Regions from separate parts of the Methylibium sp. Pch-M genome, predicted to be linked through region 2. Evidence: riboswitches for the same ligand, from Rfam matches in the RefSeq annotation. Region 2 holds a riboswitch; the other holds the start of a gene.
The links. Region 2 has a riboswitch for thiamine pyrophosphate ahead of thiC (phosphomethylpyrimidine synthase ThiC). Riboswitches for the same ligand answer to the same signal wherever they lie in the genome.
Positions count from the first base shown of each region.

Region 1: another riboswitch for thiamine pyrophosphate. It lies ahead of C1M51_RS00735 (TonB-dependent siderophore receptor); the one in region 2 lies ahead of thiC (phosphomethylpyrimidine synthase ThiC).

Region 1 covers NZ_CP029606.1:155,236-170,684, reverse strand. Annotated here, with positions in the region: gene C1M51_RS00785 (YeeE/YedE family protein) at 1-1,110, opposite strand, end outside; gene C1M51_RS00780 (caspase family protein) at 1,232-2,125, shown strand; gene C1M51_RS00775 (DUF3309 family protein) at 2,152-2,310, opposite strand; gene C1M51_RS00770 (thioredoxin family protein) at 2,457-3,101, opposite strand; gene C1M51_RS00765 (protein-disulfide reductase DsbD) at 3,119-5,296, opposite strand; gene C1M51_RS00760 (OmpW family outer membrane protein) at 5,663-6,292, shown strand; gene C1M51_RS00755 (hypothetical protein) at 6,419-6,757, shown strand; gene C1M51_RS18940 (hypothetical protein) at 6,802-6,969, opposite strand; gene C1M51_RS00750 (serine/threonine-protein kinase) at 7,070-8,536, opposite strand; gene C1M51_RS00745 (hypothetical protein) at 8,824-9,021, shown strand; tRNA gene C1M51_RS00740 (tRNA-Asn) at 9,075-9,150, opposite strand; gene C1M51_RS00735 (TonB-dependent siderophore receptor) at 9,187-11,331, opposite strand; TPP riboswitch at 11,399-11,510, opposite strand; gene C1M51_RS00730 (NAD(P)/FAD-dependent oxidoreductase) at 11,618-12,718, opposite strand; gene fdxA (ferredoxin FdxA) at 12,742-13,065, opposite strand; gene cobA (uroporphyrinogen-III C-methyltransferase) at 13,118-13,906, opposite strand; gene C1M51_RS00715 (sulfate adenylyltransferase subunit 1) at 13,920-15,203, opposite strand; gene cysD (sulfate adenylyltransferase subunit CysD) at 15,209-15,449, opposite strand, start outside.
Region 2 covers NZ_CP029606.1:31,883-47,331, reverse strand. Annotated here, with positions in the region: gene C1M51_RS00220 (acetoin dehydrogenase dihydrolipoyllysine-residue acetyltransferase subunit) at 1-6, opposite strand, end outside; gene C1M51_RS00215 (alpha-ketoacid dehydrogenase subunit beta) at 6-1,019, opposite strand; gene C1M51_RS00210 (thiamine pyrophosphate-dependent dehydrogenase E1 component subunit alpha) at 1,067-2,053, opposite strand; gene C1M51_RS00205 (ATP-NAD kinase family protein) at 2,069-3,124, opposite strand; gene tpx (thiol peroxidase) at 3,343-3,852, opposite strand; gene C1M51_RS00195 (DUF1097 domain-containing protein) at 3,944-4,432, opposite strand; gene thiD (bifunctional hydroxymethylpyrimidine kinase/phosphomethylpyrimidine kinase) at 4,692-6,290, opposite strand; gene C1M51_RS00185 (thiazole synthase) at 6,287-7,168, opposite strand; gene thiS (sulfur carrier protein ThiS) at 7,213-7,446, opposite strand; gene C1M51_RS00175 (FAD-dependent oxidoreductase) at 7,443-8,525, opposite strand; gene thiC (phosphomethylpyrimidine synthase ThiC) at 8,531-10,417, opposite strand; TPP riboswitch at 10,491-10,594, opposite strand; gene C1M51_RS00165 (sigma-54-dependent Fis family transcriptional regulator) at 11,006-13,006, shown strand; gene phaR (polyhydroxyalkanoate synthesis repressor PhaR) at 13,119-13,706, shown strand; gene rimO (30S ribosomal protein S12 methylthiotransferase RimO) at 13,771-15,186, shown strand; gene C1M51_RS00150 (cystathionine beta-lyase) at 15,194-15,449, shown strand, end outside.

The DNA.
Region 1 (15,449 bases), 120 kb from region 2:
GCCTTCGCGGTCGATCACCCAGGCCTGGTAGCGCAGCGCCGCCACGGCACCGGCCACGATGCCGGCCACCGCGATGAACGATCCGGCCGACAGCAGCGACAGGCCGCTGAGTCCCTGGCCGATCGAGCAACCCAGCGCCGTGACGCCGCCCACGCCCATCAGCACCGCACCGACCAGATGCTGGGCGGTGTCGCGCACGTCGCGAAAGCCCTCCCAGCGGAACTCCCGCCGCAGCAGGGCGGTGGCGGCGGCGCCGAGCAGGGTGCCCAGCACGGTCGTGATGCCGAAGCTCAGCACCGTGCCGCGGTCGGACCACAGCGTCAGCAAATCCAGCGTGTAGGCCGTGGGCGCGACGAAGCTCAGCGCTTCCGGGCGGCGCGAGTGGGTGGCGAGCCAGGCCGGCTCCAGGGTTTCGGGGTGCTCGCTCAGGTGACCGAGCGAGCCCGTGACGAACCATGCCGCGACGATCAGCGCGCCGATGGCCAGACCGCCGAGCAGCGGCCCCGGTCGCAGGAAGTCGCGGCCCCGTCGCAGCCAGAGCAGCAGCGGCACCGCCAGCAGCACGCACAGCGCGGCGCGCAGCCACGGCAGCGGCAGGTCGACAACGCGAGACAGCCACGAGGGCATATCCTGCGGGCCGGCCAGCAGCGGCCCGACCGGGTCCAGCCATTCGACGCGCGGCAGCGCGAACGCGCCGCGCAGCGTCATCTGCGCCGCGAAGCCGACGACCAGTAGAACCACCAGGGCCTTCAGGCTGCCGCCACCGGCGCGCACCAGGGCCCGCGAGGCGCAGCCCGACGCCAGCACCATGCCGAAACCGAAGGCCAGCCCGCCCAGGCCCTGCGCCAGCCAGCTCAGGCGCCGACCGGTGTAGATGGACTGGCTCAGGTCCACGCCGCCCAGCCCGATCAGAGCCTGCGTGCCGACCAGCGCCACCAGCGCGGCCCAGACCCAGGTGCGCAGCCGGGTCGCGTCACCGAAGTTCACCACGTCGGCGATCGCACCCATGGTGCAGAAGCGCGTGGCCTGGGCGAGGGCGCCGAAGGCGATGCCGAGGGCCAGTCCGCACAGCAGCACGGTCTGGATCAATTGACTGGAGTTCGTGTCCACGGGGGGCGGCAAGGCAAGTCGGTTCCCCGGGATTCTGACGCGCCGCCGTCAAGCTAGGTGTGCTGCCGAGACACCTCACTGCCTACGATGCGGTCCTTCCTGTCGGAGCAAGGGGGCGTTCATGGCCACGAAGACGATCAAGCGCAAGGGACTGTCGCTGCACGCCGGTCTCAATCTGGTCAGCGGCACGCACTACGGTGGCTGGACCGGCGAGCTCAGCGCCTGCGAGTTCGACGCCGAGGACATGGCGGCGCTGGCACGCGCTCAGGGTCTGAAGCCGACGGTGCTGCTGACGAGGAAGGCCACCCGCGCGGCGTTGCTTGCCCGCATCCGAGCCGCGGCGAAGGCGCTGAAGAGCGGCGACCTGTTTTTCCTGACCTACTCCGGTCATGGCGGCCAGGTGGACGATGTGACCGGTGAGGAAGGCGACAAGCTCGACGAGACCTGGTGCCTGTACGACGGACAGCTGATCGACGACGAGCTCTATGCCGAGCTGGGCCGCTTCGCGAAGGGCGTGCGCGTGCTGGTGCTTTCCGACAGTTGCCACAGCGGCACCGTGACCCGTGCCGCGCCGCCCGCGCCCGGCGGCGTGCCGATGCCGCGCTCGCGCATGATGCCGCCGGCGATCGCGCGGCGGACCTACCGCGACCACCAGGCGTTCTACGACAAGCTGCAACGCGACGTGGCTCGCGCCGGTGGCGGTCGGCCGGTGGAGCCCGATGCCGCGCTGGCGCAGTTGGCGGTCAGTCCCCGCCTCACGGCACTGGCGGCTCGGCTGAAGGCCGCGGTCATCCTGGTGTCGGGTTGCCAGGACAACCAGAGCTCGCTCGACGGCGAGCACAACGGTGCGTTCACCGAGCAGCTGCTGCGCGTCTGGAACCAGGGCAGGTTCGAGGGCCATTACGCCGGCTTCCACGCGAGGATCAAGGCCGGCATGCCGGCAAGCCAGACACCCAACCTGTTCGTACTGGGGCCGGCCGCGGCCTTCCTGCGGCAACGGCCCTTCACGCTGTGAGGCGTGCGGCGCGGTTCATGACCGCGTCATATCCGGCCCATCAGCAGCAGCACGATGACGATCAACAGCACCAACCCGACGCCGCCGCTGGGGCCATAACCCCAGTTCCGGCTGTGGGGCCAGTTCGGGATCGCGCCGATCAGGATGAGGATCAGGACGATCAGCAGGAGGGTACCGAGGGTCATGGGCGCTCCGGGAGTGTCGAATGACCTCACGGTAGACGGCCCGCGGCGCCGGCGATGTCGGAGCGAGGCTCGTCGCGAAGTCGGTCGGTGCCCCGCCTGTGCGGCGGCGGCAGGGAGCGACCGCGCCATGCAGACGCGGCGTGCGATCAGCTGGCGTACTTGACGCTGCAGCCGTAGGGCGTCGCGGTGCCGGTGCTCACCGCCTTGCCGGCCAGCGACTCGGTCAGGGCGGCCTTGACGAAGTTCCGTGCGCCCTTCACGTCGGCCGGGTCGGCCGACCGCTTGTCGTCGATGCCGCCGGCAAAGATCAGCTTGCCGCCCGGGTCGATGACGTACATGTGCGGCGTGGTCTTGGCACCGTAGGCCTTGCCGACGCGGCCCGCATCGTCCATCAGCAGCGCCGTGGGCGCCGCGCCCCAGCTCTGGTACTTGGCCTGCAGCGCCGCGGGCTCGAGGTAGTCGGTGGCGCCCCGGGCGGTGGAACTGATGCTCAGCCACGCCACGTTCCGACCGACGAACTCCTTCTGGAGGCCCTGCATGTTCTGCGAGCTGTAGTGCTTCTGCACGAAGGGACAGCCCGGATTGGTCCACTCGAGCACCACGTGTCGGCCCTTGAAGTCGGCGAGCTTCACGGTCTTGCCATGGGTGTCCTTCAGCTCGAAGTCCGGGGCCGCCTCGCCGATGCTCACGGCCCGCGCGGCACCGGGCAGCGCCATCAGGGCGGTCGGCAGTGCGATGACTGCCGCGGCCGAGAGCGTGAAACGTCGGCGGTTGTTCGACAAGGCTCGCATCGTCATCTCCTTCGGAACTACAGGGTCGACAAGGCCTCGCGCACGAGACCTCCGGTGAGGATTTCCGGCAGCAGCAGCGGCTCGCGGCCGGGGCGCATCAGCACATACACGGGCACGCCGTTGCGACCGAGCCGGCCGAGCGCGGCGGTGATGCGCTCGTCGCGGTGGGTCCAGTCGGCGCGCATCAGTGCCACGTTGGAGCGGTTGAAGGCCTGCAGGGTTTCTTCGGTGTGCAGCACGAGCCGCTTGTTGACCTGGCAGCTCACGCACCAGGCGGCGGTGAAGTCGACGAAGACGGCCCGACCCTGCCCCAGATGCGCGTCGATGGCGGCCTCGTCATAGGCCTGCCAGGCCGTGTGGGGCGAGCCGGCGGTCGACGCTGTGCCGCGATCGGCCTGCGGCGACGCCGCCTGCTCGGATACCGGCCAGCCCCAGGCCAGCACGGCGACCAGCAGCACGGTCACTCCCGCGCGCGCCGCCACGCCGCGCCACACGCTCGCCAGCCACAGCCCGAACGCCAGGCCGACCAGCGCCACCAGCGCGCGCGTGCTGCCGTCGATGCCGGCTTGCTGGCCCAGCACCCACAGCAGCCACACGACGGTGGCGAACATCGGGAACGCCAGGCCTTGCTTGAGCCTCAGCATCCAGGGCCCGGGCCGCGGCAGCCGCGCGCGCCAGCCCGGCCGCAGCACCAGCAGCACATAGGGCCATGCCATGCCGAATCCGAGCGCCGCGAACACGCCCAATGCCTCGGCCGGCGGTTGCGCGATCGCGTAGCCGAGGGCCGCGCCCATGAACGGTGCCGTGCACGGGCTGGCCGCGACGACCGCGAGCACGCCGGATCCGAAGGCGTCCACCGCCGGTCGCTGTGCGCGCCATTGCGCCAGCCCTTGCGGCATCAGAAGGCTGAACTCGAACTGGCCTGCCAGGTTGAGCCCGAGGACGAAGAACAGCAGCGCCAGCGCGAACACCACGCCGGGCTCCTGCAGCTGGAAGCCCCAGCCCACGGCGCTGCCGGCCGCACGCAGCGCGAGCAGCGCTGCAGCGAGCGCGACGAAGCTGCACACCACGCCCACGCCGTACGCCAGCGCGTGCATTCGCAGGCGGCGGACGTCGCCCTCCTGCCGCGCGAGGCCGAGCAGCTTGATCGACAGCACCGGGAATACGCAGGGCATCAGGTTCAGCAACATGCCGCCCAGGAAGGCCAGGCCCAATGCCGCCAGCAGGCCCACGGGGGCGCTGCCGCGCAGCGAGGCGGGGACCCGATCCTCGGCCGCGGCGCGCGCGCCGGCGGGGACGGTGATCGTCGTGACGGGACGCAGCGGTGCGCTGAACTCGACCGAGCGTTGCGGGCCACCCCAGACGGCGGTTCCCGAGCCGCCGGGGTCGGCCTGCGCCACGGCGATGCCGTCGAGTCGGGCCGGCACCGTTGCGCCATCCAGCAGCTTCAGCTTCAGCGCATAGCCGCGCGGGCCGCGATAGAGCGCATGGCTCGCGGGTTCCAGCAACTGTTCCGCATACGGGAAGACATGCACCTCCGGTGCGTCGGCGGGCAGGTCGCCGGCTGCCGGTTCGAGCGTCAGCAGCAGGTCTCGTCCGACCTGCTGGACCTCCGCGGTCCACGCGGAGAGTGGCCCCGCCTGCGCCGCCGCTGCCTGCGCGAACAGTGCAGCGTGCATGCCTGGCGCGGCGCTGTCGGCGGTTGCCGCCTCGGCCACCGGCAACTGCAGTTCGAGCGCCGCCTGTTCGGGGATGCAGACGTCGTTGCACACCAGCCAGCGGGCCTGGGCCTGCAGCCTCAACGTGTCGCCCGGCCTCGCGTCGGCCGGCGCCGTGTACTGCAGCGGGAGCAAGACGTCGCCCTCGTAGCCGTAGTTGACCAGCGGGCCGATCGGCAGTCGTTCGGGCGCTGGCCATTCGATCTCGCCCATCCGGCTGCCGGGCGGCAGCGTCCAGCTCAGCGTCGTGGGCAGGCCCGAATCGCCCGGGTTGCGCCAGTAGGTGTGCCAGTGCGGGATGTGCTGGAGCTTCAGTCCGATCCTGAGCGTCTGACCCGCTGCCACCGCGCCGCGCTCGGCCACCAGTTCGGCCGTGACGTGGTCGGTGCGCACCGCAGCCGCCTGCGCCGCGCCGCCGAGGAGGAGGGCGGCCGAGGTGAGTGCCGCGATGAACAGGGGACCGAACGGTTGGGGCACGTTGCCGAGACTCCGGGCTGTATCGGGAAGCGGTGCGATTCTGAGGGCAGCGCGGAGTTCCGCCCTGCGGCAGGGTTGATGCGCCTCGGCGTGTGGGGATGCAAGCCGCGTGAGCGCTTGGCGCCCGTCGAAGTACAGCGGGCTTGTAGGGCGATGCACTGAGTCGCCGGCGGTGGCACCTGTGGCCCGGACCCGTAAGCCCTTGATTCCATTGCCTACGGATCGGGAGGCGTGCGCTCCGCTGCACCGGCGGTCTCTGGCACGCCTCGTGCGCCTGACGGGGTCGTGCCATGGGAGATCCACCGATCCGTGGCCTCTGCAACGGTGGATAACAAGGAGACCAAGACCGTGAAGACGATCCAGAAGATGGGGCGCATCGCCCTGGCTGCAACCTGCCTGCTCTCGGGCGCCGCGCTGCACGCCGAAGAAGGCCCTTGGATGATCCGCGCTCGCGCGCTGCTCATCGATCCGGACAACAAGTCCGACGCGATTCCGTCGCTGGCGGTCCCTTCCAACGCGGTCGAGGTCGACAGCCGCTGGGTGCCCGAACTCGACATCAGCTACTTCTTCAACAAGAACATGGCAGCCGAACTGGTGCTGGCCTACACCAAGCTGGACGTGAAGGTGAACGACAGCGCCATCGGCGCCTTCAATGCCGGCTCGTTCTACGCGCTGCCGCCGTCGCTGCTGCTGCAATGGCACTTCCTGCCGGACGGGGGCATCCGTCCCTACGTCGGCGCGGGGATCAACTACACGCACATCTCTCGCGTGAAGCTCTCGGTGCCGGGCGTGTTGCCGCTCTACCTCGACAGCAGCAGCGTCGGTCCTGCGTTGCAGGCCGGCATCGACTTCAAGCTCGACGGTCCGTGGTCGCTGAACTTCGACATCAAGAAGGCCTGGATCGAATCGGACGTCCGCACGGGCGCTGGTGTGCGCGTGAGCAAGGTCAAGCTCGATCCCATGCTGATCGGCATCGGCGTCGGCTACCGCTTCTGAACGCCGGGGGGCCGCGGCGCCCCGGCGCCATCCCCCTGAACCAGGGCCGTCCCCGCGGTGACGTCATCCTTCACCTGCGGGGGCGCGCGGCGTTCTCGCCGACGGCCGGGCCGACAGAATCGGAGCGTGAAGACGTCGCAATCCGAGTTGGACTTTGCCGATACGGTCCCCGCTGCACTGGCAGAGGCGGAGGCAGGAACCTGGTTCACCGGGGCGCGGGTCGGTGGCGCCTCGTCCGTCGACACCACGGCCTTGATCCACGAACTCGACACCAGCGTCAGCCTGCCGACTCGGGCGCGAGCAAGTCAAGGTTTCCGTGATGCGCCCGACCCCTACGGCCGGCGCGGCTATGACCGGCGCTACCCGGTGGTCACGGTCGTGAGCGCGATACGCCGTCGCCGCGTCGTTTGCACCATGGCGACGGCCGCCGTGCTGTTCGGGCTCGTCTCGCTCCTCGTCGGTTGACTGAGCGGTCGCCCGGCGCTGGGCCTGGACGGGCCGCCTGGAGGTCAGTGCTGAACGCCACCGACCCCGAGCTTCAGCAATAGCCGCAGGTACTCGAGTCGCGCGTGAAGTTCCGTCAGGTCCTGCACCAGGTCAGCCCAGAGCGCCTCGCGTGCATCGAGTGTCCGGTGAGCGGGCAGCGACGAAGGCTTGAGAGGGTCAGGTGTGTCCATGTCGGGCACTGGGGAGGTTGCAGAGCCCTCATGGTCTCGCTCGCTCCTCCCGTCGACAACCCCGTGTTCGGGGTGACGCGGCGGCATCGGCGCCGGTCGGTCAGAAGCGTCGGGTCTCGGCCGCCTCGCGGAGCTGCCGGCACTCCAGGCGGTTCGTGAAGCGAGGCTCCTCGCACCGTCGGTGAACGCAGAAGGGCCTCACGAAGAAATTGCGGTCGGCACAGAGTTCGGTCGGGCCGGCCGCGACAACACGCGACCGGCTGCTGCGCTTGGCACTCTGCGGTGGTTTCGCGGCTGTCTCGGTGCGCTTCGTGTCGGCGTTCTTCGGCGGTGAGACGGCGGGCCGGGCGTCCTCGGCCGCGGGCCCTGTCGATGCGGTGGTGGGGGTGTCAACCGCCGCCGGCGGCGGCTCGGCGCGCAGCGTGGTCGGCGCTGCCGCGGCCACGACCGGTGACCCGGCGGCAGCGCTCGCTCGCTCGCTGTTCTCGTTCGAACTCAAGGGCCACAGCATCGCGAGCGGAAGCAGCACGCTCAGGCTGGCCAGCGAGGGCCTGAACCAGGGGCGAGAGTGCTGCAGCGTGTTTCGGGGCGCCACGGGCGGCAGCCCGGCCACCGCCGCCGGTGGGGCTCGCAGAGGCCGAGGGGGCTCTGCCGCGACCACCAGCTCCTGTGCGCCGTGCGGGGCACGCGGCGCTGCCGCGCCCTCCAGTGCGCGGCGGAACGTCGCCACGTCCTGCGGGCGGTCTTCGGGCCGGACGGCGAGCCCCCAGTCGATGGCCGCCAGGAAGCCGTGCGAGAGGCCGGGAAACGGGCGCTCGGCGAGCCGGTGCATGTCGTCGTGGATCGAGCGCGCTGTCGACGCGGGCGGCGGCTTGCCCTCCAGCAGGAAGGCGACCAGGGCCGAGAGGGCGTAGAGATCGGTCCAGGGGCCTTGGCGAAGCCGCGTCGCTTCGGCGTACTGCTCGATCGGCGCGTAGTGCGGCTTGACCACGGCGGTGAGGAGCTGCGTTCGATCGCCGATCAGTCGGCGCGCGGCGCCGAAGTCGAGCAAGACCGGGAGGCCGGCGCCCGTCAGGATCACGTTGTCGGGCGCCACGTCGCGGTGGTAGATGCGCTCGGCATGCAGCAGCTGCAAGGCCTCGAGCAGCGGGTCGACGATCGAGCGCAGCCAGATCTCGGTGGGCGCTTGCGTCATCGAGCGCCGCAGCTCCCACAGCGTGGGTCCGCGAAGATAGGGCATGGCCATGTAGGCCGTGCCGTTGGCCTTCCAGCTGCTGTGGACCTTGACCATCGCGGGATGCGAGAACCTGGCGAGCAGCTTGGCCTCGTCGACGAAGGACTCCAGCGCGAGCGCGAACGTGGTGGCGTGGGTGAGGGAGCGCACCGTGACCTCGCAACCCTCGCCACGGCAGACCAGGTGAGAGGGCAGGAATTCCTTGATCGCTACATCGCGATCCAGCGCGTGGTCGCGGGCGAGGTAGACGATGCCGAAGCCACCGACCGCCAAGACACGGACGATTTCCATCTCGCCGAAGCGGGTGCCCAAGGGAAGAGCCAGTCGGTCCATCAGGGGATCTCGGTGTCGGCTGCCGTGGAGGATCGAGCGATGCGGAACGCGGCGCCGCATGCCGGACGCCGCTGCAGAGTCTTGCCCCTGGTGCCGGCCTCGTCTGTCGGACAGGACGGCGCCATGCCGTAGGACCGGGATCACAGCGCGGCGCAGCTTCGGGGACTAGGGGGCAAGCTTAGTCGCAGTGCGGGGAAGCCCGCTCCCCGATGTGCGGGGCGGCTGCGCGCCCGGTCTCGGGCCGCTCCTATGATGGAGCGGGACGGTGCGAATAGAGGGGAGACCCCATGACGATAAGAACCTGGACACTGACCCTCGAGTCAGGCCGACAGGGCGGCTTCACGCTGCGCGACGAACGCGGATTCGAGATCGAGAACGTGCGCGCGATCGAACCCAAGGGGCGCGATCCGGACGGCAACCCGATCCACGTCTTCGAGATTGCCGTGAACCTCAGGGAAGTGGCGGCGCAGCCGCAGCGGCGCTGACCGGCCCCGCAAAGCAAAAAGCCCCGCACTTGCGTGCGAGGCCTTGCTTTTCTTGGCTCCCCGACCTGGGCTCGAACCAGGGACCTACGGATTAACAGTCCGGCGCTCTACCGACTGAGCTATCGAGGAATTGAGCCGCAGATTATAGCGGCTTCGCTGTCGTGCTCACAAGTCCGCGCTGAGCGAGACGCGCCAGGTGCGCGGTGCCATGGGGTAGAGGTAGGCGTGCTCGAACTGGTAGGGCGATTCCTGCCAGGCGCGCCGATCGAGAACGTTGTCGACGCCGATGCGCCACACCAGCGTGCGCGTGTCGATCTTCTGGGCATAGCGTGCACCGAGGTCGACGCGTGCCCAGCCGGGAATGCGCGTTGCGCCGTCGTTCGGCAGCAGCGTGCGGTCGCTCTCGGCGACGATGCCGCCCTGCAGGCTCAGGCCGGCCAGGCCGGCCAGGCCGGCCACCGCGTAGTCGGTCTGCAGCTTGAAGACGCGCTCGGGCACGTTGGGCGGGCGCTGGCCGTCGACCGCGGGGTCGGCGCTGTCGGTGCGCTCGGCGTGCAGCAGCATCGCGCTGGCCGCCCAGGTCCAGGCGCCCGTGCGGGCCTCGACGCCGGCTTCGAGGCCGCGGTGCCGGGCGCTGCCGTCGCGCTGCAGCGGGCTGGGCACCACGGCGCCGATGCGCGCGTAGACGGGCCGGTCGATGTCGAAGGCCGTCAGGTTCCAGTTCAGCTGCTCCGTGCGGCCCTTGAGGCCGACCTCGAGCTGCCGGCTCTTCAGCGCGGGGAGCGCTTGCCCAGGGTTGCTGTAGCTGAGCGGCCGGTTCGGCACGACCTGCGATTCGATGCCCTGGCCCCAGCTCACGTAGCTCATCAGTCCGGGCTGCCACTCATAGTTGAGCGCGATCCACGGCGTGGTGACGTTCTGGCCGTAGCCGGTGGCCTCGGTGCCCGAGGTGGTGAGCGTGTCGCGGTGCAGGCGCGTGTGGCGCAGGCCGAGCCAGGTGCTGAGCGCGGGGGTGAGCTGGATCACGTCGCGCAGGTAGAGCTCGGTGTTGCGCTCCGTGCGATCCGTGTTGTCGCTCAGGTCCGCCGGGCCCGGTGGCGTGACGGCGCTGCCGTCGATGCTGCCCACCCCGGCGTAGGTGTAGATCTGCTGTTCGAGGCGTGCCTTGAAGCGTGTGAACAAGACGCCGGTCGTCAGTTGGTGTTCGAAGCCGGCAGTGGCGAAGCGGCCCTGCAGCGACAGATCGAGCGCGTTGGTGACGCGGCGCTCGTTCTCGCTGCGGAAGTCGTAGAGGTCGAAGCTGCCGTCGCTGCAGTAGCGGTCGTAGTTGCCCTCGGCGTCGCAGCCGTAGGGAAAGGCCAGGCGGTCGTCGGTGTGGAGCCGCTGCGTGCCGTAGTGCGCCTGGGCGCTCCAGTCGGCGTTCAATCGCTGCGTCAGGCGCAGGCTGGCGGTCTGTCCTTCCAGCACCACCGGCTGAGACCACGGCTGGTTGTTCAGGTTGATGCGCGGATCGATGCGGTTCGCGCTGGGCACGCGGTCACCGAGCAGGCTGAACGCCGGCTGGCTGGGCTGCGAGCGGCGGCTGGTCTCGACTTCGGCCTCGATCAGGGTGCCGGGCATGGGGCGCCAGTCGCCCGCCAGTGCGAACAGGTGGCGCTTGCCCTTCGCGGCGCGCAGTTCGGGGTCGAGGTGCTCGACCGCGGCGTTGACGCGCACACCGAAGGCCCGGTTGTCGCCGAAGCGGGTGCCCAGATCCACCGCGCCGAGCACGCTGTTCGCGCCGCGCCAGGCCAGCGTGGCGCTGCGCACCTCGACATCGGGGCGCTTGACGACGAGGTTCGCCAGGCCGCCCGGCGCGCTGGTGCCGGCCTGGATGCCGCTGGTGCCCTTCAGCAGTTCGATGCGCGACTTGTTGTCGAGCGCGATGGCCGTCTCGGCGTTGATCGGCAGCCCGTCGCGCCGGTAGTTGTAGCGCTGGTCGAGCACATAGCCGCGCACCGTGAGCGAGTCCCAGTAGCCCACGCTGTTGTACGCGTCGCTGACGCTGGCGTCGAGGCGGGTCAGCGCGCGCAGGTTCTGCGCCCCCGCATCCTGAAGTTGCACCTCGCCGATCACGCGCGCCTGCAGCGGGCTGCGCGTCAGCGGGATGTCGCCGAAGCCGGTGAGTTCGGCGCGGTTGCCTTCGCGGGGCGCCGAGATGCTGACCGTGGGCAGCGGAGTCGCTGCATCGTCAGCCGCCTGGGCGGTCGCGGTGCTGGCCAGCGTGGCGAGTGCCACGTGGGTGAGTGTGAACGGTCGAGACGTTGCCATCGTGCTTCCAATGCGACGGCAGGGCGGCGGTTCCGCAAGGTGGACGCGCCCCACAGGGCGGGGCGCGGCACACCGAAGATCGCTTCCCTGCGCGAGGATTACCTCAATCAGGTTCGAAGGGACTTTCTCAGTCGAGCCCGGCCTCTTGCGAGAGCGGGTCAACACCCCTAGCTGGCGTCGCGCGGTGCTGCGCGATGCAGTACGGATTATGACGCGCCGATCGGCAGCCGCCGAAAAAGAAAGAGCCCGCACGCGGCGGGCTCCTGATGCGGCGCGATGGAAGTGCTCAGTCGAACACCGGCGTTTCCACGCCCAGCACCTTGTGGAGCTTCGGGCTGGTGGTGGTGTACTGCAGGTGGATGCGCTTCTCGGGAAAGATGTAGGGCGCGGCGCCGAAAGCGGCCAGCGCGGCCTCGTGGAAGCCCGAGAGGATGAGCTTCTTCTTGCCCGGGTAGACATTGATGTCGCCGACCGCGAAGATGCCCGGGACATTGGTCTCGAACTTCTCGGTGTCGACCACGACCTGCTTGCGCTCGATGTTCAGGCCCCACTCGGCGATCGGGCCCAGCTTGGGGCTCAGGCCGAAGAACACCAGCAGCATGTCGAGCGGCACCACGCGGGTCACGCCGTCGCCGCCGGTCACCTTCACGCTGCGGAGCTGGCCTTCGGCCGCCTCGAAGCCGGTGACCTGGCCAACGATGAACTGCATCTCGTAGGCGTCGCACAGTTCCTTCATCTTCGCGACCGAGGCCGGTGCGGCCTTGAAGCCGTCGCGGCGGTGCACGAGGATCACGCTCTCGGCCTTGTTCGGGCCGTCCTGGACGAAGTTCAGCGTCCAGTCGAGCGCCGAATCACCGCCGCCCACGATCACCAGGTTCTTGCCGGCGAAGGCGCTCGGGTTGCGCACGCGATAGTGCAGCTGGCTGCCGTCGAACTGGTCGAGCCCGTCGACCTTCAGCAGCCGCGGCTGGAACGAACCCACGCCGCCGGCGATGAAGATGGTCTTGGTGATGAAGCGCGTGCCCTTGCTGGTCTCGAGGTCGAAGCGACCGTCATCGCGCTTGTTCACCAGCGTGACTTCCTGGCCCAGGTGGAAGGTGGCGCCGAAGGGCTCGATCTGCTTGAGCAGGTTGTCGGTGAGTTCCTTGCCGGTGCACACCGGCACGGCGGGGATGTCGTAGATCGGCTTGTCCGGATAGAGCTCGATGCACTGGCCGCCCGGGTAGGCGAGCGAATCGATGATGTGGGCCTTGATCTCGAGCAGGCCGAGTTCGAACACCTGGAACAGGCCGACCGGGCCGGCGCCGACGATGACCGCGTCGGTCTCGATCGGGCCGTCGTGGCTGTTCGCGGTGGCGGTGATGGCGGGGTTGATTTGCGGGTCCATGAGGAAAGGCAAGGTGGATTCGGTCAGCGGATCAGTTCGCCGAGCTTGTCGGTGCGGTCTTTCCAGTCGTCGGCATCGGGCAGGGCGGTCTTGCGCTTCGTGATGCTCGGCCACTTCTTCGACAGCTCGACGTTGATCGCGATGAACTGCTGCTGGTCGCCGGGCACGTCTTCCTCGGGCAGGATCGCATTGACCGGGCACTCGGGGATGCAGACGGCGCAGTCGATGCACTCGTCGGGGTCGATCACCAGGAAATTCGGGCCTTCGCGGAAGCAATCCACCGGGCAGACGTCGACGCAGTCGGTGTATTTGCAGCGGATGCAGGCTTCGGTGACGACGTGGGTCATGGCGGTTCGGGGTGGGTGAGGGACGGCGTCGAACGACGCAAAGCACACGATTTTAAGGGTTCGGGGTTTTCACGGAACGGGTCGCCGGGACGCAGGCGGGGTCTCGCGTCCGCAGGGCCTGCCGCGCGGCGACGTGCGGCAGGGCCGCGGCCCCGACACCGACCGTCACCACGGCGGGTCGGCCGCTGTGCAGTACGCTGGCTTCCGCCAGGGTGGCGACCCGATGATCGCTGCTCAACTGGTCGGTACAGCCGGCGCGCGAGACCACGCAGACCGGCGTCTCGGCCGGCCAGCCGGCGTCGCGCAGGCGACGGGCCAGCGCGGCGAGCTGGCGTCCTGCCATGTAGAACACCTCGGTGTCCGCGCTGCGGGTGGCCTGCAGTTCGCCGGCACGCGTCATGGCCGTGCTGAGGCTGACACTGCGGCCGCTGCCGCGGCGCGTCAAGGGGCGTTGCGTTGCCGCTGCAGCGGCAATGGCGGCGGTGACGCCGGGCACCACTTCAGCGGTCAGCCCCTCGGCCGCCAGTGCCAGCAGTTCTTCTTCCAGGCGGCCGAACACGCTGGGGTCGCCGCCCTTGAGACGCACGACGCGCAGGCCCTGGCCGGCGAACTTGACCAGCAGGGCATTGATGCGTGTCTGGCCGGTCGCATGGCAGAAGCCGCGCTTGCCGACGTCGATCCAACGTGCCTGCGGCGCCAGTTCGCGCAAGGCCGGATCGGTGAGCGCGTCGAACAGCACCACCTCGGCCTCGGCCAGGCGGCGCGCACCGCGCACGGTGATCAGGTCGGCCGCGCCCGGGCCGGCACCGATGAAGACGACGGGCGGGAGACCGCTGTCCATCACGCCGGCCACGTCAGGCCGCCGCGGCGACCAGCAGCGCGCCGCTGGTGCGGTTGCTGGCCGGGTCGACGATGATCAGCGCACCGCCGATGCGGTTGGCCGCATAGGCCTCCACCGGCAGTGGCGCCTGCGCCTCGATCTGCACCTGGCCGATCTCGTTGACGGCGAGTTCGTGCGCGTCGGTGTCTTCCAGCGTGTGGATGTCGCGCCGGCTGTCGATGGCCGTGATGCGCGCCTGCACCCAGCGATGACCGTGGCGCAGCCAGTACTTGCGGCCGACCTGCGCCGGCTCGGTGTCGAGCCAGGCCAGCGTGGCGGCGAATTGCCGCGTCGTCTGCAGCGGCGCGGCACTGGCGATCCAGTCGCCGCGCGAGATGTCGAGCTGGCGGTCGAGCACCAGGCCCGCCGACTGGCCGGCCTCGCAGGCCTCGACCACCGCGCCGGCGTGGCGCACCTCGGCCACGACGGCGGTCTGGCCGCTCGGGAACACCTGCACCGTGTCGCCGGCGCGCACGCTGCCGTGGGCGATGCGGCCCCACGCCGTGCGCGGCTGGTGGCCGGTGCCCTGTTCGCCCTGCTTGGCGACGTATTGCACCGGGATCAGCAGGGCGCCGTCATGGCGCTCGTCGGTGGCGGGCAGCGTGTGCAGCAGCTCCAGCAGCGTGGGGCCGCTGTACCAGTGCCAGACGGCCGAGCGCACCGTGGCGTTGTCGCCGCGCAGCGCCGAGACCGGCACGATGCCCGCCGTCACGATGCCGGCCTGGGTCGCGAAATGGTTCAACGCCTCGCTCACTGCGGCGAAGGCCTCCTCGGCGTCGGCGTCGATCGCGTCGAGCTTGTTGATCGCGAACACGATGCTCGGCACGCGCAGCAGCTGCGCGAGCAGCGAGTGGCGGCGCGTCTGCGGCAGCAGCTGCACGGGCTTCGAACGCCAGTCGAGCTTGGTGATGTCGACCAGCACCACCGCGGCGTCGCTGCCGGCGGCAGCGGTGACCATGTTGCGCGTGTACTGCTCGTGGCCCGGCGCGTCGGCGATGATGAACTTGCGCTGGCGCGTGGCGAAGTAGCGGTAGGCCACGTCGATCGTGATGCCCTGTTCGCGCTCGGCCTCGAGCCCGTCGGTCAGCAGCGACAGGTCGATCGCGCTGCCGGCGGCGCGCTTCTCGAGCGCGTCGAGCTGGTCGGCCAGGATGGCGCGGCTGTCGTAGAGCAGGCGGCCGATCAGCGTGCTCTTGCCGTCGTCGACGGAGCCGGCGGTCAGGAAGCGCAGCGCGCGGTGTTGGAGTTCGTCGTTCATGGTGTTCAGAAGTAGCCTTCCTTCTTGCGCCGTTCCATCGAGGCGTCGGAAGTGCGGTCGTCCATGCGCGTCGCGCCGCGCTCGCTGACCGTGACGGTGAGCGTCTCGGCCACGATCTCGGCCGCGCTGGCGGCCGGGCTCTCGACCGGGCAGGTGCAGGTCATGTCACCCACGGTGCGGAAGCGCACCAGCGCTTCCTCCACCGTCTCGCCGGCCTCGGGCGGCGTCACGTCGGTCAGCGGCACC
Region 2 (15,449 bases):
GGACATCAGTGCTTTCCTTTCATGGTGCGACGCACCGCGTCGGCGACCTGGGCGGCCGACGGAATGTAGAGATCCTCGAGGGTCGGGGAGAAGGGCACCGGCACGTGCGGCGGCGACACCAGTTCGATCTGGGCCTTGAGCGCGCCGAAGGCCTGCATCGCGACCTGGGCCGACACGTCGGTGCCGATGTTGCAGCGCGGGCTTGCCTCGTCGACGCAGATCAGGCGGCCGGTCTTCGTGACGCTGTCGAGCACGGTGTCCATGTCGATCGGCGACAGCGAACGCAGGTCGACGATCTCGACCTCGACGCCTTCCTTGGCCAGCGTGGCGGCGGCGTCGAGCGAGCGGTGCACCATCAACCCGTAGGTCACGATGGTGGCGTGCTTGCCTTCGCGCACCACGTTCGCCTCGCCGAACGGGATCGCGTACGAGGCCTCGGGCACCTCGCCCTCGAGGCCGTAGAGGTTCTTGTGCTCGCAGAAGATCACCGGGTCGTTGTCGCGGATCGCCTGGATCAGCATGCCCTTGGTGTCGTACGGCGTGCTCGGGCACACCACCTTCAGGCCGGGGATGTGCGTGAACAGCGGCGTCAGCATCTGGCTGTGCTGGGCGGCGGCGCGGAAGCCCGCGCCGACCATCGCGCGGATCACCACCGGCGTCTCGGCCTTGCCGCCGAACATATAGCGGAACTTGGCGGCCTGGTTGAAGATCTGGTCGAAGCACACGCCCATGAAGTCGATGAACATCAGTTCGGCGACCGGACGCATGCCGCAGGCGGCCGCACCGACGGCCGCGCCGACGTAGGCGCTCTCGGACAGCGGCGTGTCCATCAGGCGGTCGCCGTGCTTGGCGTACAGGCCCTTGGTCACGCCGAGCACGCCGCCCCACGCGTCCATCTCGCCCTGGCCGCCGGCGCCGCCGACGATGTCCTCGCCGAGCACGATCACCGAGGGGTCGCGCGTCATTTCCTGATCAAGCGCCTCGTTGATCGCCTGCTTCATGCTGATTTTTCTGGCCATGAAATGTCTCCTGGGTCTGTTCGGGTGTCTTGTGGTGTGCGCGCGCTTCAGTAGGACACGTACACGTCGGTCAGCAGGTCGGCGGCGGTGGGCAGCGGGGCGGCCTTGGCCTGCTTCACCGCGTCCTCGATCAGTGCGGCCACTTCCTTGTCGATCGCCTCGAGTTCCGCAGCGCTGATGACGCCAGCCTTCGTGACATGCGCCTTGAACTTCAGCAGGCAGTCCTGGTTGGTGCGGATGTCGTCGAGCTCGCCCGGCGCGCGGTAGGTCTGCGCGTCGCCCTCGAAGTGGCCGTAGAAGCGGACCATCTTCACTTCGAGCAGCGACGGGCCACCGCCTTCGCGGGCGCGCTTGATCACCTCGCCGGCGGCCTCGTAGACCGCGAAGAAGTCGGTGCCGTCCACCGTGATGCCGGGCATGCCGAAGCCGGAGGCGCGGTCCACGTAGCTGTCCACCGCGGTGCCGTAGTCGCGCGAGGTCGACTCGGCGTAGCCGTTGTTCTCGACGACGAAGATCACCGGCAGGGTCCACACCGCGGCCAGGTTCAGGCTCTCGAGGAAGGTGCCCTGGTTGGAGGCGCCGTCACCGACGAAGCAGATGCCGACCTCGTTCTTCTTGCGGAACTTGGCGGCCAGCGCCGCGCCGCAGATCAGCGGTGCGCCGGCGCCGAGGATGCCGTTGGCGCCCATCATGCCCTTGGACAGGTCGGCGATGTGCATCGAGCCGCCCTTGCCGTTGCCGCAGCCACCCTTCTTGCCGTAGATCTCCTTCATCATCGCGACGACGTCCACGCCCTTGGCGATGCAGTGGCCGTGGCCGCGGTGCGTGGAGGCGATGCGGTCACCGTCACCCAGGTGGCTCATGATGCCCACGCCGCCTGCCTCTTCGCCGGCATACAGGTGCACGAAGCCGGGGATGTCGCCGCGGCCGAAGTCCACGTGCAGTCGTTCCTCGAAATCACGGATCGTGCGCATCGAGCGATAGCAATTCAGCAGCGCTTCCTTGCTCAGAGGGAACGGGTTCTTGCCTGCCATGGTGTTGTCTCCTATCTAGGCTGGGTGGGTCATGAGGCGGAACAGGCCTTCGCTCGCAGCGAGCTGCATGCAACGGGCCACGTCCACCGTGGGGAAAGCGTTCTCGCGCAGCGTGATCTCCACGCGGTCGCCGGTGTCGAAGGTCAGCTCGCGCTCGCCGTCGAGCGCCACCACGCCGGCGTCGAGCGCCACGGCGAAGGGCTGGCCGGCCGGCATGGCTTCCCAGTGCGCGATGCCGACCGGACGCACCATGCCCGGCGCGATCGGCGCCAGCAGCTGGAGCTTGCGCGTCGCGGGGTCTTCGCTGAGCTGGATGGCCAGACCGCCCGGGTCGCGCCGGCCGACCGGGTGCAGCAGCCCGCCGATGGCGGACAGGCCGATCGCCTGCGGTTCGGCGAAGGTCAGGTAGGCAGCGGCCAGGCTCTCGGTCTTCCAGACCGCGCGCGCGCCGATGAAGCGGTCGGTCGAGATCACCGCGTCGACCAGCGCGATGTCACGCCGCTCGCCCTCGTTGATCGACACCTCGAGCACCTTGTTCGGCATCAGCGCCTGCGCGTCGCTCAACTGGCCCGACGCATAGAGACCGACCGCGATGCCGGTGATGGTCGACTCGCGCATCTCGGGGAAGGCGTTGTTGGTGCCGGTGGACAACCCGGCGATCGGGATGTCGGCGCATTCGCGCACCACCGCGCGGTGCGTGCCGTCGCCGCCGAGCACGACGATCGCCCGCACGCCGGCCTGGCGCATCAGGCGCGCCGCGGTGAAGGTGTCGTTCACCGTGGTCGTGGGTTCCATGTCCACGAACTCGAGCTCCGGGAAGGCGTGGTGCATCTCGTGCTCGCGCTTGAGGTTGCGCGTCAGCATGGCGCGGATGCCGCCGTTGTCCGGCATCATCAGAACCTTCTTCACGCCCATCGCGCCGGCCGCGCTCATCACGCGCATCACGATGCTCACGCGATCGGTGATCTGCAGGTTGCCGGCGTTCGCGATGATGCGGCGGATATCGCGCGCCGACACCGGGTTGGCGATGATGCCGATGCAGGGTGCCGAGCTCGCTCCGGGAGCGGTCATGCGGGAGTCTCCAGATTTCGTTATGCGGCTGTCAGCGCAAGCCGCGTGCCATGCCGGGGGCGCCGCGGCGAATCGGGCTGCAGGCCGCGCCGATGCTGGATTCGCCCTACGGCAGTGCGATCGGGCGCGGACGCTGCGGCGTCGCAGCGAGACAGGTGTGACAGGCTCGATGCGACAGCCGTCGCGCCGACGCATCGGTCGCGCCCGGCGGTTGCGGATCAGCAGCTTCGGCTCAGCGCGGCGGCGGCCAGCGCGTAGTCGGGTTCGTCGGTGATCTCGCGCACCAGCTGCGCGTGCAGCACGCGGTTGTGGCCGTCGAGGACCAGCACCGCGCGCGCGGTCAGGCCCTTGAGCGGGCCGCTGACGATGTCGACGCCGTAGGCACGCGCGAAATGCGGGCTGCGGAACAGCGACAGCGCGACCACGCGGTCGAGCTGGGCCGCGTCGATGCGGCTCTGCGTGGCGAATGGCAGGTCGTGCGAGATCGACAGCACCACGGTGCCGGGGGCCTGGCGCGCGTGGTCGTTGAAGCGGCGCAGCGACGCCGCGCAGGTCGGCATCTCCAGGCTGGGCACGATGTTGAGCAGCTTGCGCTGCATGCCGAACTGCTCGAGGCCGACGTCGACCAGGTCCTTGCCGGTCAGCGTGAACTTGGGCGCCTCGTGGCCGACCACCGGCAGGTGGCCTTCGGTGTAGACGGGGGTGCCCTTGAGGGTCAGGCGCGTCACGGGCGGTCTCCAGGGGGGGCCGGGAAGCCGCAGCGGCCGGCACGCCGTCGTGCCGCCGCTGCGGATCGTCATCGTGCGATGCCGGCGTGGTTCAGGCCGGCGCCTTGGCGGTCATCGCCTGGCCCACGCGCTCCGAGATCAGCCCCATCACGGCGCCGCAGACGATGGACACCAGCACCCAGCCCAGCTTGCCGTCGAGCGGCGCGCCGGCACCGAAGAACGATGCCGCGCCGATGAAGGCACCGGGGATGAAGCTGAACAGGTCCACTTTCGACAGCTGGCACAGCGCCCAGCCCAGCACCGCGAGCAGCAGGCTGAAGATCAGCAGGCCCACGCCCTGCACGCCGCCGCCGAGCTGGCCGTTGAGCCAGACGATCGCCGCCGAGATCAGCGTGCCGGCGAAGGCGCTGGCGATCGCCTTCACGAGCCCGGCCTTGCCGCCGCCGGCGGCGTAGAACGAGGCCCAGGTGAGGAAGGTGATCCAGGTCATCACCTTGGGCTCCAGGTAGCCGAGCGTGGCGAAGCACCAGATGCCGACCCAGAGGCCGACGCTGAGCGAGATCGCGTTCAATGCATTCATGTGGTTTGTCTCCTTGGGGTGGATGCACTCGTTCGTCGACCCGCGGGGGCGCGGGCCGCACCTGTCTGTTCGCAGGCGGGCTGAAGGTGCAATCGCCATGCCCGTGGCTGGCGCGACAACAGCCCCGGGCGAGAGGCGCGCGTTCGTGGTGGCGTCGCCACAATCTCGGCCTCGCGGGCGGCCCGCCGCGGCGCACCGCGGGCCGGTGTCGCACCCGCGCATCGGTGCGAGACACACCTGTCGCAGCGACGCCCGTCGCTCAGGAGGGCCGGGGTGCGACGCTCAGGGTGAGTGAGGGGTGCGGCAGGGCGGGCACCGGCGCCGGCGTGGGGGCCTGCCAGCCGGCGTGCAGCGCGCGCTGCAGCGACGGCAGCACGCGCGCCGGGTCGTCGCCCAGCACGCGGACCGCACACACGCCGTCGGCGCCGCAGTGTGCAGCGGCTTCCACCCGCTCGGGCGTCAGGATGCCGCCGATCGCGACCACCGGCCGGCCGGCCATGGCGCACCACCAGGCCAGGTTGTCCAGGCCCTGGGGCCGCCACGGCATGGCCTTGGTCAGCGTGGGCCAGACCGGGCCGCAGGCGACGTAGCGGGGCGCCAGCGCGCGGGCGCGCGCCAGCTCCCACAGGCTGTGCGAGCTGATGCCGAGCGCGAGCCCGCTGGCGCGCAGCCGCGCCCGGCCCTCGTCGCCCAGCGCCAGCAGGTCCTCCTGGCCCAGGTGCACGCCGGAGGCCCCCAGTTCGGCGGCGAGCTGCCAGTGGTCGTTGACGAACAGCGCGGCGCCGGTCTCGCGCGCTGCGGCGATGCCGCGCTGCAGGGTGGCGCGCAACGCGGGCTGCCACCCGGTGTCGGGGACGGCCGGCGTCTTGAGGCGCAGCTGCAGCGTGCGGACGCCGGCGGCCAGCACCTGCTCCGCACGCGCGGCGCTGTCGACGATGGCGTAGAGGCCGAGCGTGGCGGGCGGTGCCTCGGGCTCCGCAGCCGGCGCGAACACCGGCGCAGCGCCCCACGACAGCCAGGGCATCAGGCTCGGATCGCTGGCGAACCCGGCCGCGGCCCGCACCGGCCCGCGGCCCGCGCCGGCCGGGTGAGCGTGGCGCAGCGCGTGGCCGGTCGCCATCTTGGCCAGCACCAGCGCGTCGGCCGGCACGAAGCCGAGCGCCAGGGCGGCCGCCGCGCTGCTGGCGAAGGTGCAGCCGCTGCCGTGGTGGTGTGGCGTGGCGATGCGCGGCGCGGCGAGCCAGCCGTCGGCCTGCTCGGTGGCCATCCAGTCCAGCACGCGGCCGTCGAGGTCGGCGGCATCGCCGCCGGTGATGCAGACCGCCTGCGCGCCGCGGCGCCGCAGCGCCAGCGCCTGCGCTGGCAGGCCGGCCGTGCCGGCCTCGGGCTGGCCCAGCAGCGCGGCCGCCTCGCGGCGGTTGGGGGTGATCAGCGTCGCGCGGGGCAGCAGCAGCTCGCGATAGGCGGCCAGCGTGTCGGGGTCGGCGAAGGCGGCGCCACTGCTGGCCGCCAGCACCGGGTCGACCACCAGCGCGACCGGCTGGCGGCGCCGCAGCCGGTCGATCCAGTGCGCGACCCGCCGAACGTGCTCGACGCCACCGAGCAGCCCGGTCTTCACCACCTGCGGCGGCAGGTCGTCGGCCAGCGCCTCCAGTTGCGCCTCGAGCGCGGGTGGCGGGAGCCGCTCGATGCGCGTGACCGCGAGCGAGTTCTGCGCGGTGACGGCCGACACCACCGGGCAGAGGTGCACGCCGAAGGCGTCGGCCGCACGCTGGTCGGCGCCGAGGCCGGCGCCGCCGCCGCTGTCGGTGCCGGCGATGCTCCAGACCACCGGACGGGTCGTGCGCTCCGCCGTCATGGCGCGTCCGCCCGCAGCACGGCCGCGCCGGCCGGCGGGTCCGGCAGCGTGAAGGGCTGGCCGCTGACCGGCGTGCTGGCGACGGCGAAGTCCTGGCGGGCCATGACGCCGGCGCGCCAGGCGGCGCGGCCGGCCTCGATGGCCAGGCGGAAGGCGCGCGCCATCGCCACCGGCTCGCGGGCGTGCGCGACGGCGGAGTTGAGCAGCACCGCGTCGAAGCCCAGCTCCAGCGCCTGCGCGGCATGCGAGGGCGCGCCGAGCCCGGCGTCGATGATCAGAGTGGCGTCCGGCAGGCGTTCGCGCAGCGTGCGCAGTGCGAACGGATTCAGCAGGCCCTGGCCCGAGCCGATCGGCGCGCCCCAGGGCATCAGCAGCGGGCAGCCGGCGTCGAGCAGGCGGCGGCAGGTGACGAGGTCGTCCGTGCAGTAGGGAAACACGGTGAAGCCGTCGCGCACCAGCTGGGAGGCCGCCGCCAGCAGCTCGAACGGGTCGGGCTGCAGCGTGTGCTCGTCGCCCACCACCTCGAGCTTGAGCCACGGCGTGTCGTAGAGCTCGCGCGCCATGTGCGCCAGTTGCACGGCCTCGCGCGCGGTGCGGCAGCCGGCGGTGTTGGGCAGCAGGCGCGCGCCGGTGTCGCGCAGCGTCTGGCGGATGGTGGCGATGTAGCCGTTGTCGCCGGCCGCCGCGAGCGTGCGCTTGAGACCCACGGTGACCACCTGCGTGCGCGCCGCCCGCAGCGCGCCCTGCAGCACGGCCGGGGAAGGGTAGCCGGCGGTACCGAGCAGGAAGCGGCTGTGCAGCCGCACGCGGCCCACGTGCCAGGGGTCTTCGTCGGCCCTGTCGGCGGGCGCGGAGGCGGCCAGGGTTGCTTGGAGCATGGGGAGGTCCTCGTGGGAAAACGTCGTGCGGGGGGTCGATCGGCTCAACCGCCGACGATGGGCTGGAACAGCAGGATCTCGTCGCCGTCCTGCAGCACGTGGCCGGCGCGCAGGGCACGGGCGACGAACTCGCCGTTGACGGCGGTGGTGATGGCCTCGGGCGCGTGACCGAGCAGGCGCAGCAGGTCGGCCAGCGTGCTGCCGCGTGCGAGCCGGCAGCCGCGGCCTTCGAGGTGCACCGTGACCATCGCGTCCTCGTGCGACGGCGGACCGCTCATCGCTCGATCCCCGGTCCGGGCAGCGCGGCGTCGGCACGCAGCCGCGCCCAGGCGGCCAGCGCGTCCTCCACCAGCGCCGGCGCCAGCAGCCAGCCGTGGCGGAACAGGCCGTTGACGGCCACCCGCTGCGGCGTGACGTCGATGTGCGGCCGGTTGTCGGGCAGCGCCGGGCGCAGGTTGCGGTCGAGCCGCAGGATGCGTGACTCGGCCAGCGCCGGCATCACGCTGTGCGCGGCGGCCATCAGCTCGACGGCGCTGCGCAGCGACATCGGCGAGCGGTCCTCGCTCTCGATCTCGGTCGCGCCCAGCAGCACGATGTCGCCGGGCCGCGGCACCAGGTAGACGCGGTGCCGCGGGTGCAGCAGCCGCACCGGCCGCAGCAGGCCGTGGCCGGGGGCGTGCAGCCACACGGTCTCGCCGCGCACGCCGCGCAGCGGCAGCGTCGGCCGCGCGCCGAGGCCGCGCACGTCGAACACCGTGTCGAAGCGCCGCCAGCCGGACTCGGCGCCGTCGACCTGCAGCGCGCCGTCATGCAGCGTGCCGACGCGGCAGCCCCAGTGCCATTGCACGCCGGGGGCATGGTGGTAGAGCGCGAACATCGCCTTCACCGGTTCGATCTGCGCCTCGCCAGGCAGCAGCCAGGCGTGGCCGGGCGGCTGCAGCGCGGGTTCCATGTCGGCCAGCTGCGCGGCCGACAGGGGCGACGCGTCGGCTCCGGGGACGGCCGACAGGCGCGCCAGCACGCGCTGCGCGGTGGCGAGGTCGTTGCGGTGCGCGAGCAGCAGGCTGCCGAGCTGGCCGAAGGCGGGCGGGTCGGGCAGTGCGGCGACGATGTCGCGCCACAGCGAAATGGAACGCCAGCCGAGCGTCGCGATGTCCGGGCCGGCGTTGTCGAGTTCCGCCAGCGGGCTGAGCATGCCGGCCGCGCTGAAGGCCGCGGCGCCCTGGCCGTCGAAGCGCGGCTGCGGGCCGGGCGCCGGGTCGAACACGCTGACGCGGTGGCCGGCGCGCGCCAGCCGCCAGGCCAGCAACCGGCCCAGCAGGCCGGCGCCGGCGATGCCGAGATCGAGCAAGGGCATGGCGCTCAGCCCTTGTCGATGGCCAGCGGGATGTAGATCTCGCCGCCGGCCTGCCGGAACTGGCTCGACTTCTCGGCCATGCCGGCGCCCAGCGCCTGCGCCTCGCTGACGCCGCGCTGCGCGGCGTAGTCGCGCACCTCCTGGGTGATCTTCATCGAGCAGAACTTGGGCCCGCACATCGAGCAGAAGTGCGCCACCTTGCTGGCGTCCTTGGGCAGGGTCTCGTCGTGGAAGTCGCGTGCGGTGTCGGGGTCCAGCGAGAGGTTGAACTGGTCCATCCAGCGGAACTCGAAGCGTGCCTTGGACAGCGCGTCGTCGCGGGCTCGGGCGCCGGGATGGCCCTTGGCGACGTCGGCCGCGTGCGCGGCGATCTTGTAGGCTACGATGCCCTGCTTCACGTCCTCGCGGTCGGGCAGGCCCAGGTGTTCCTTGGGCGTCACGTAGCACAGCATCGCGGTACCGTACCAGCCGATCATGGCCGCACCGATGGCGCTGGCGATGTGGTCGTAGCCGGGCGCGATGTCGATCGTCAGCGGGCCCAGCGTGTAGAACGGCGCCTCGTGGCAGTGCTTGAGCTGCTCGTCCATGTTGGCCTGGATCATGTGCATCGGCACGTGGCCCGGGCCTTCGATCATGGTCTGCACGTCGTGCTTCCAGGCCACCCGGGTCAGCTCGCCCAGCGTGCGCAGTTCGGCGAACTGGGCCTCGTCGTTGGCATCGGCGGCCGATCCGGGGCGCAGGCCGTCGCCGAGCGAGAAGCTCACGTCGTAGGCCTTCATGATGTCGCAGATGTCCTCGAAGTGCTCGTAGATGAAGCTCTCTCGGTGATGCGAGATGCACCACTTGGCCATGATCGAGCCGCCGCGCGAGACGATGCCGGTGCGGCGGTCCGCGGTGAGGTGGACGAAGGGCAGGCGCACGCCGGCGTGGATGGTGAAGTAGTCGACGCCTTGCTCGGCCTGCTCGATCAGCGTGTCGCGGAAGATGGCCCAGGTGAGGTCCTCGGCCACGCCGCCCACCTTCTCGAGCGCCTGGTAGATCGGCACGGTGCCGATCGGCACCGGCGAGTTGCGCAGGATCCAGTCGCGCGTGGTGTGGATGTTGCGGCCGGTGGAGAGGTCCATCACGTTGTCGGCGCCCCAGCGGATCGCCCACACCAGCTTTTCCACCTCTTCCTCGATGCTCGACGTGACCGCCGAGTTGCCGATGTTGGCGTTGATCTTGACGAGGAAGTTGCGGCCGATCGCCATCGGCTCCACCTCGGGGTGGTTGATGTTGGCCGGGATGATGGCGCGGCCGCGCGCCACTTCGTCGCGAACGAACTCGGGCGTCACGATCGCCGGGATCTGCGCACCCATCGGGTTGCCGCGCAGGCGCTGCTCGCGCGCGGCGTCGCCGAGGTACTCGCGCATCCACTCACGCTTGCCGTTCTCGCGCAGCGCCACGTACTCCATCTCGGGCGTGACGATGCCGCGGCGCGCGTAGTGCATCTGCGTGACGTTGGCGCCAGCCTTGGCACGGCGCGGCGGGCGCTGCAGCGCCGCGGCGTCGAGGCGCAACTGCTCGATGCGCTGGACCTCGCGGTCCTCGTGCTTCGCGCCGTCGTCCAGCGCCTGGTGCAGCCGGCCGGCATAGACCTCGGTGTCGGCCCGCTCGTCGAGCCAGGGCGTGCGCACGCTGGGCAGGCCGCGCCTCACGTCGATCGCGACGCCGGGCTCGGTGTACGGGCCCGAGGTGTCGTACAGCGAGACGGTCTCGCCGTTGGACAGCGTCACTTCGCGCATCGGTACGCGCAGGTCGCTGCGCGAGCCTTGCACGTAGGTCTTGCGCGAGGAGGGGAAGGGCTCGCGTGTCAGCGAGAGCAGGGTGGCGAGCTTGTCGGGGGCGTTCATCGTGGGCTCCTTCGTGAGAATGATTGCTCCGAAGGTCGCCCCATGAGGACGCCCACCCGGGAAGGGGTGACGCCGCTGGAGTGAGAGCTCTTCTTCCGCCGGTACTAACCGGTTCAAGTTCGCGGGTTCGGATCACCGTCTCAGCACGCAGAACTGCGTGCACCCCGGAGCAGTGGTCATTGTGGAAGGTGGCGGGAATGACTGTCAATGCACAGCCGCGATGAATTTCGGTCGAACCGTTTTCACGCGCTCGAACGCGATGCGACATCTGTCGCAGGCCAGGGTCTGCGTGCGACAGATGTCGCAGGCTCTGCGCGCGTGGAGACGGCTTGGCGTCAGCTCCGCGCAGGAGAACGAGCGCGACGCGGCCGTGGGTGCCGGTGGGCATGCCGCGTGCTAAGGCAGGGGCGGTCGCTGCAGCGCGTGCAGCGGCCGCCGGTGTGTCCGGGACGCGCCTTTCGCGTGGCGCGCCCCATGAATCCCGGGGGTTTCCGCTGTGGCACAGCCCATGGCGATCGGGCGATCATCGAACAACAAGAAGAACTTCAGCCATCGGGAGTAGACGGCAGAAGCCATCGGAGGTGACGAATGATTTCTGAGCGCACGCAGCACATCGACAACGTGGTGTCGGTTGTCACCAACCCCATCGACGAGGCGTCCGAGAAGAGCCGCGTCTACAAGTCCTGGGCCCGCTGCGTCAACGACTACGGGCTCGATCCTGCTCGGCCGACGCCGGCGCGCATCCTGCCGTCGCAGGAGGTGCGCGAGCACCAGCAGCAGATCGAGGAGTTCCTGCGCGTCGCCCGCTCCGGCATGGAAGACATGTACCGCCGCGTGGCCGACCTCGGCTACATGCTGCTGCTGACCGACGCCGCCGGCATCACCGTCGACTACATCGGCAATCCGGCGTGGGACAGCGAGCTGCGCGCCGCCGGCCTCTACCTCGGCGCAGATTGGAACGAGGCTCACGCCGGCACCTGTGGCGTCGGCACCTGCCTGATCGAGCAGACCCCGATCACCTGTCACCAGGCCGAACACTTCGACGCGACGCACATCGGACTGACCTGCACCACCGCGCCGCTGTTCGACCCGAACGGCAAGCTGCTGGCCGTGTTCGACGTGTCGGCGCTGCGCTCGCCGCGCGCCAAGGACAGCCAGCACCTCGTGTTCCATCTCACGTCGATGTACGCGCAGATGATCGAGGACGCGAACTTCCTGCGCCACTTCCGCAAGAACTGGATCCTGCGTCTCGGCAAGTCCTGCGGCCTGGTCGACGTGTCCGGCGACACCATGCTGGCGTTCGACGACGACGGCCTGATCGTCGGTGCCAATACCGGCGCGCGCGCCAAGCTGTGGCCGTCGGCGCGCGGCCGTCAGGGCGGCGCGCTGGTCGGTCGCTCGCTGTCGGAGGTGTTTGCCACGCCGATGGAGGCCATCTGGCGCATCGCGCGGGCCGGCACGGGCCTGGACGTGTCGGTCACCTGCTCGGAGCCGCGTGAGCACTACTACGCCACGGTGGTCGCGCCGCGCGAGAAGGGCTCGCTGACCTCGCTGCTGGCGGACCGGCCGGTCGCAGTGTCGACCGTGGCCCGCTCGGCCGACAGTTTTCCGGCGCTGGACCGGCTGGCCGGTGGCGACCCGGCGATGGACCGCCTGCTGGTTCAGGCCAAGCGCCTGGTGGACCGCAAGGTCAACATCCTGATCCATGGCGAAACCGGCTCCGGCAAGGAGGTGTTCGCCAAGGCGCTGCACGAATCGAGTTCGCGCGCTCGCATGCCTTTCATCGCGGTCAATTGCGCGTCGATCCCCGAGTCGCTGATCGAGAGCGAGCTGTTCGGCTACACGCCGGGCAGCTTCACCGGCGGCAAGAGCAAGGGCATGAAGGGACTGATCCTGCAGGCCCACGGCGGCACGCTGTTCCTCGACGAGATCGGCGACATGCCGCTGCACCTGCAGACGCGCTTCCTGCGCGTGCTGTCGGAGTCGGAAGTGCTGCCTCTGGGTGCGGAGCGGCCGATCCCGGTCGACTTCACCGTCGTCGCCGCGACCCACCGCGACCTGCGTGACCGCGTGGCCGCGGGCACCTTCCGCGAAGACCTCTACTACCGCCTGTGCGGCGCGACGATGTCTCTGCCGGCGCTGCGCGAGCGCGCCGACAAGCGCTACCTGATCGAGTCGGTGTTCAACGACGAGGCCAAGGGCCTGACCGAGCATGCCGGCATTTCCGCCGAAGCGATGGAATTGCTGCTGACCTACAGCTGGCCGGGCAACATCCGCGAGTTGCGCAACGTGCTGCGCTTCGCGCTGGCGATCAGCGGCGACGGACCGGTGACGGTCGACGACCTGCCGCAGGAGATCGGCATGCAGCGCCTGGGTCATGGCCGGCCGCTGCAGTTGCAGGCGAGGCTGGGCGACGAAGGTATCGCGATGGCCGCGGGCGTTGACGACATCGACGCGGAGCGGCTGCTCAGCTCGCTCAAGCGCAACAAGTGGAACATCACGCTGGCCTCGCAGGATCTGAAGGTCTGCCGGGCCACGGTCTATCGGCAGATGAAGCGCTTCAAGATCACGCCGCCGAACCACCAGTAGTGCGCCGGGGGACCGCCCACTGCACTGAAGTTGCTGCGGCGCGGCGGGAAAACCCTCCGGAGCCGCTGGTGCCCGCCTCCTAGAATGGGAATCCTTCTCAGGAGAGGATCCCATGACGCAAGCGAAAGTCCGGTCCCCGCGCAGCACGACGGCGCCGGCCGAAGAAGCCCCGGACGCCGGCAGCCTTCGGGTTCTGAAGAAGTACCCGAACCGCCGCTTGTACGACACCCAGACCAGCGGCTACATCACGCTGGCCGACGTGCGGCAGATGGTCCTCGACAACGAGAGCTTCGTCGTGCGCGACGCCAAGACCGGCGAGGACCTGACCCGCAGCATCCTGCTGCAGATCATCCTGGAGGCCGAGACCGGCGGCATGCCGATGTTCACGACGCCGGTGCTGGCCCACATCATCCGTCTGTACGGCCACACGATGCAGGGGCTGCTGGGTTCCTACCTCGAGAAGAACATCCAGGCCTTCACCGAGATGCAGAGCCGCTTCGCCGAACAGTCCGGGCTGAGCACCGGCAAGGCCTACAGCCCCGAGCTGTGGGCGCAGTTCATGAACGTGCAGGCGCCGATGATGCAGGGCCTGATGAGCAGCTACCTGGACCAGTCGAAGAACCTGTTCGTGCAGATGCAGGAGCAGATGCACAAGCAGACCGAGAGCCTGTTCTCGGCGACCACCGGCGCAAAGAAGTAGCCGCCACCGGCCTGCCTCGGCCCTCCGCGACGGCAGGTCGACCTGGATCGGCGAAAATCCGCCGATGACCCAGACTGCTGATGCGGCATCGACCGCCCTGACCTCGGGCGACGCCGCCTCCCGCAACATCCCCAAGATCGGCTTCGTCTCGCTCGGTTGCCCCAAGGCGCTGACCGATTCGGAGCTCATCCTCACGCAACTGCGTGCCGAGGGTTACGACACCTCGAAGAGCTTCGCCGGTGCCGATCTGGTGATCGTCAACACCTGCGGCTTCATCGACGACGCGGTGAAGGAGAGCCTCGACACCATCGGCGAGGCGCTGGCCGAGAACGGCCGGGTCATCGTCACCGGCTGCCTGGGCGCGAAGGCAGGCGAGGGCGGCGGCAATCTGGTGCGCCAGATGCACCCGAGCGTGCTGGCGGTGACCGGGCCGCACGCGACACAGGAGGTGATGGACGCCGTGCACGTGCACGTGCCCAAGCCGCACGATCCCTTCGTCGACCTGGTGCCGGCCTATGGCGTGAAGCTCACGCCCAAGCACTACGCCTACCTGAAGATCAGCGAAGGCTGCAACCATCGCTGCAGCTTCTGCATCATCCCCAGCATGCGCGGCGACCTGGTGTCGCGGCCGATCGGCGATGTACTGAACGAGGCGCGCGCGCTGTTCGAGTCGGGTGTGAAGGAGCTGCTGGTGATCAGCCAGGACACCTCGGCCTACGGCGTCGACGTGAAGTACCGCACCGGCTTCTGGGACGGCAAGCCGGTGAAGACGCGCATGACCGACCTGGTGGAGCGCCTCGGCGAGCTCGCCGAGCCTTTCGGCGCGTGGGTGCGGCTGCACTACGTCTATCCGTACCCGCACGTCGACGAGATCCTGCCGATGATGGCCGCCGGCCGCGTGCTGCCCTACCTGGACGTGCCCTTCCAGCATGCGCACCCCGACGTGCTCAAGCGCATGAAGCGGCCCGCCAACGGCGAGAAGAACCTCGAGCGCCTGCAGCGCTGGCGCGAGGCCTGCCCGCAGATCGTGGTGCGCTCGACCTTCATCGCCGGCTTCCCCGGCGAGACCGAGGCCGAATTCGAGCACCTGCTCGACTTCATGCGTGAGGCCCGCATCGACCGCGCCGGCTGCTTTGCCTACTCCCCGGTCGAGGGCGCGAGCGCGAACGCGCTGGCGGGCGCCTTGCCCGAGGCCGTGCGCGAGGAGCGCCGGGCGCGCTTCATGGCGGTGGCCGAGGCGGTGTCGGCCGACAAGCTGCGCGAGCGCGTCGGCGCCGAGATGCAGGTGCTGATCGACGCCGCGCCGGCGCTCGGCAAGAAGGGCGGCCGAGGCCGCAGCTATGCCGACGCACCCGAGATCGACGGCGTGGTGCACCTGCTGCCGCCGCAGAAGGCCTCCAAGCAGTTGCGCGTGGGCGAGTTCACACGCGCCCGCATCGTCGGCACCCAGGGCCACGATCTCGTGGGCCAACCGCTGTGAGTCGCGCATGAGCGGCGGCAGCGACGACGGACGGCACGGGGACGATCCGCTTACCACCGGCCTGATCCACCACCGCTACGAGCCGCCGGCCGGCTTCGGCGCGGTGCCGCCGGCGGTGCACAAGGCCTCGACGGTGATCTTCCGCAACGTGGCGGCCCTGCGCGCGCGCAGCTGGAAGGAAAAGACCGGCTACACCTATGGCCTGCACGGCACGCCGACCACCTTCACGCTCGAGGAACGCATCGCGACGCTCGAGGGCGGGC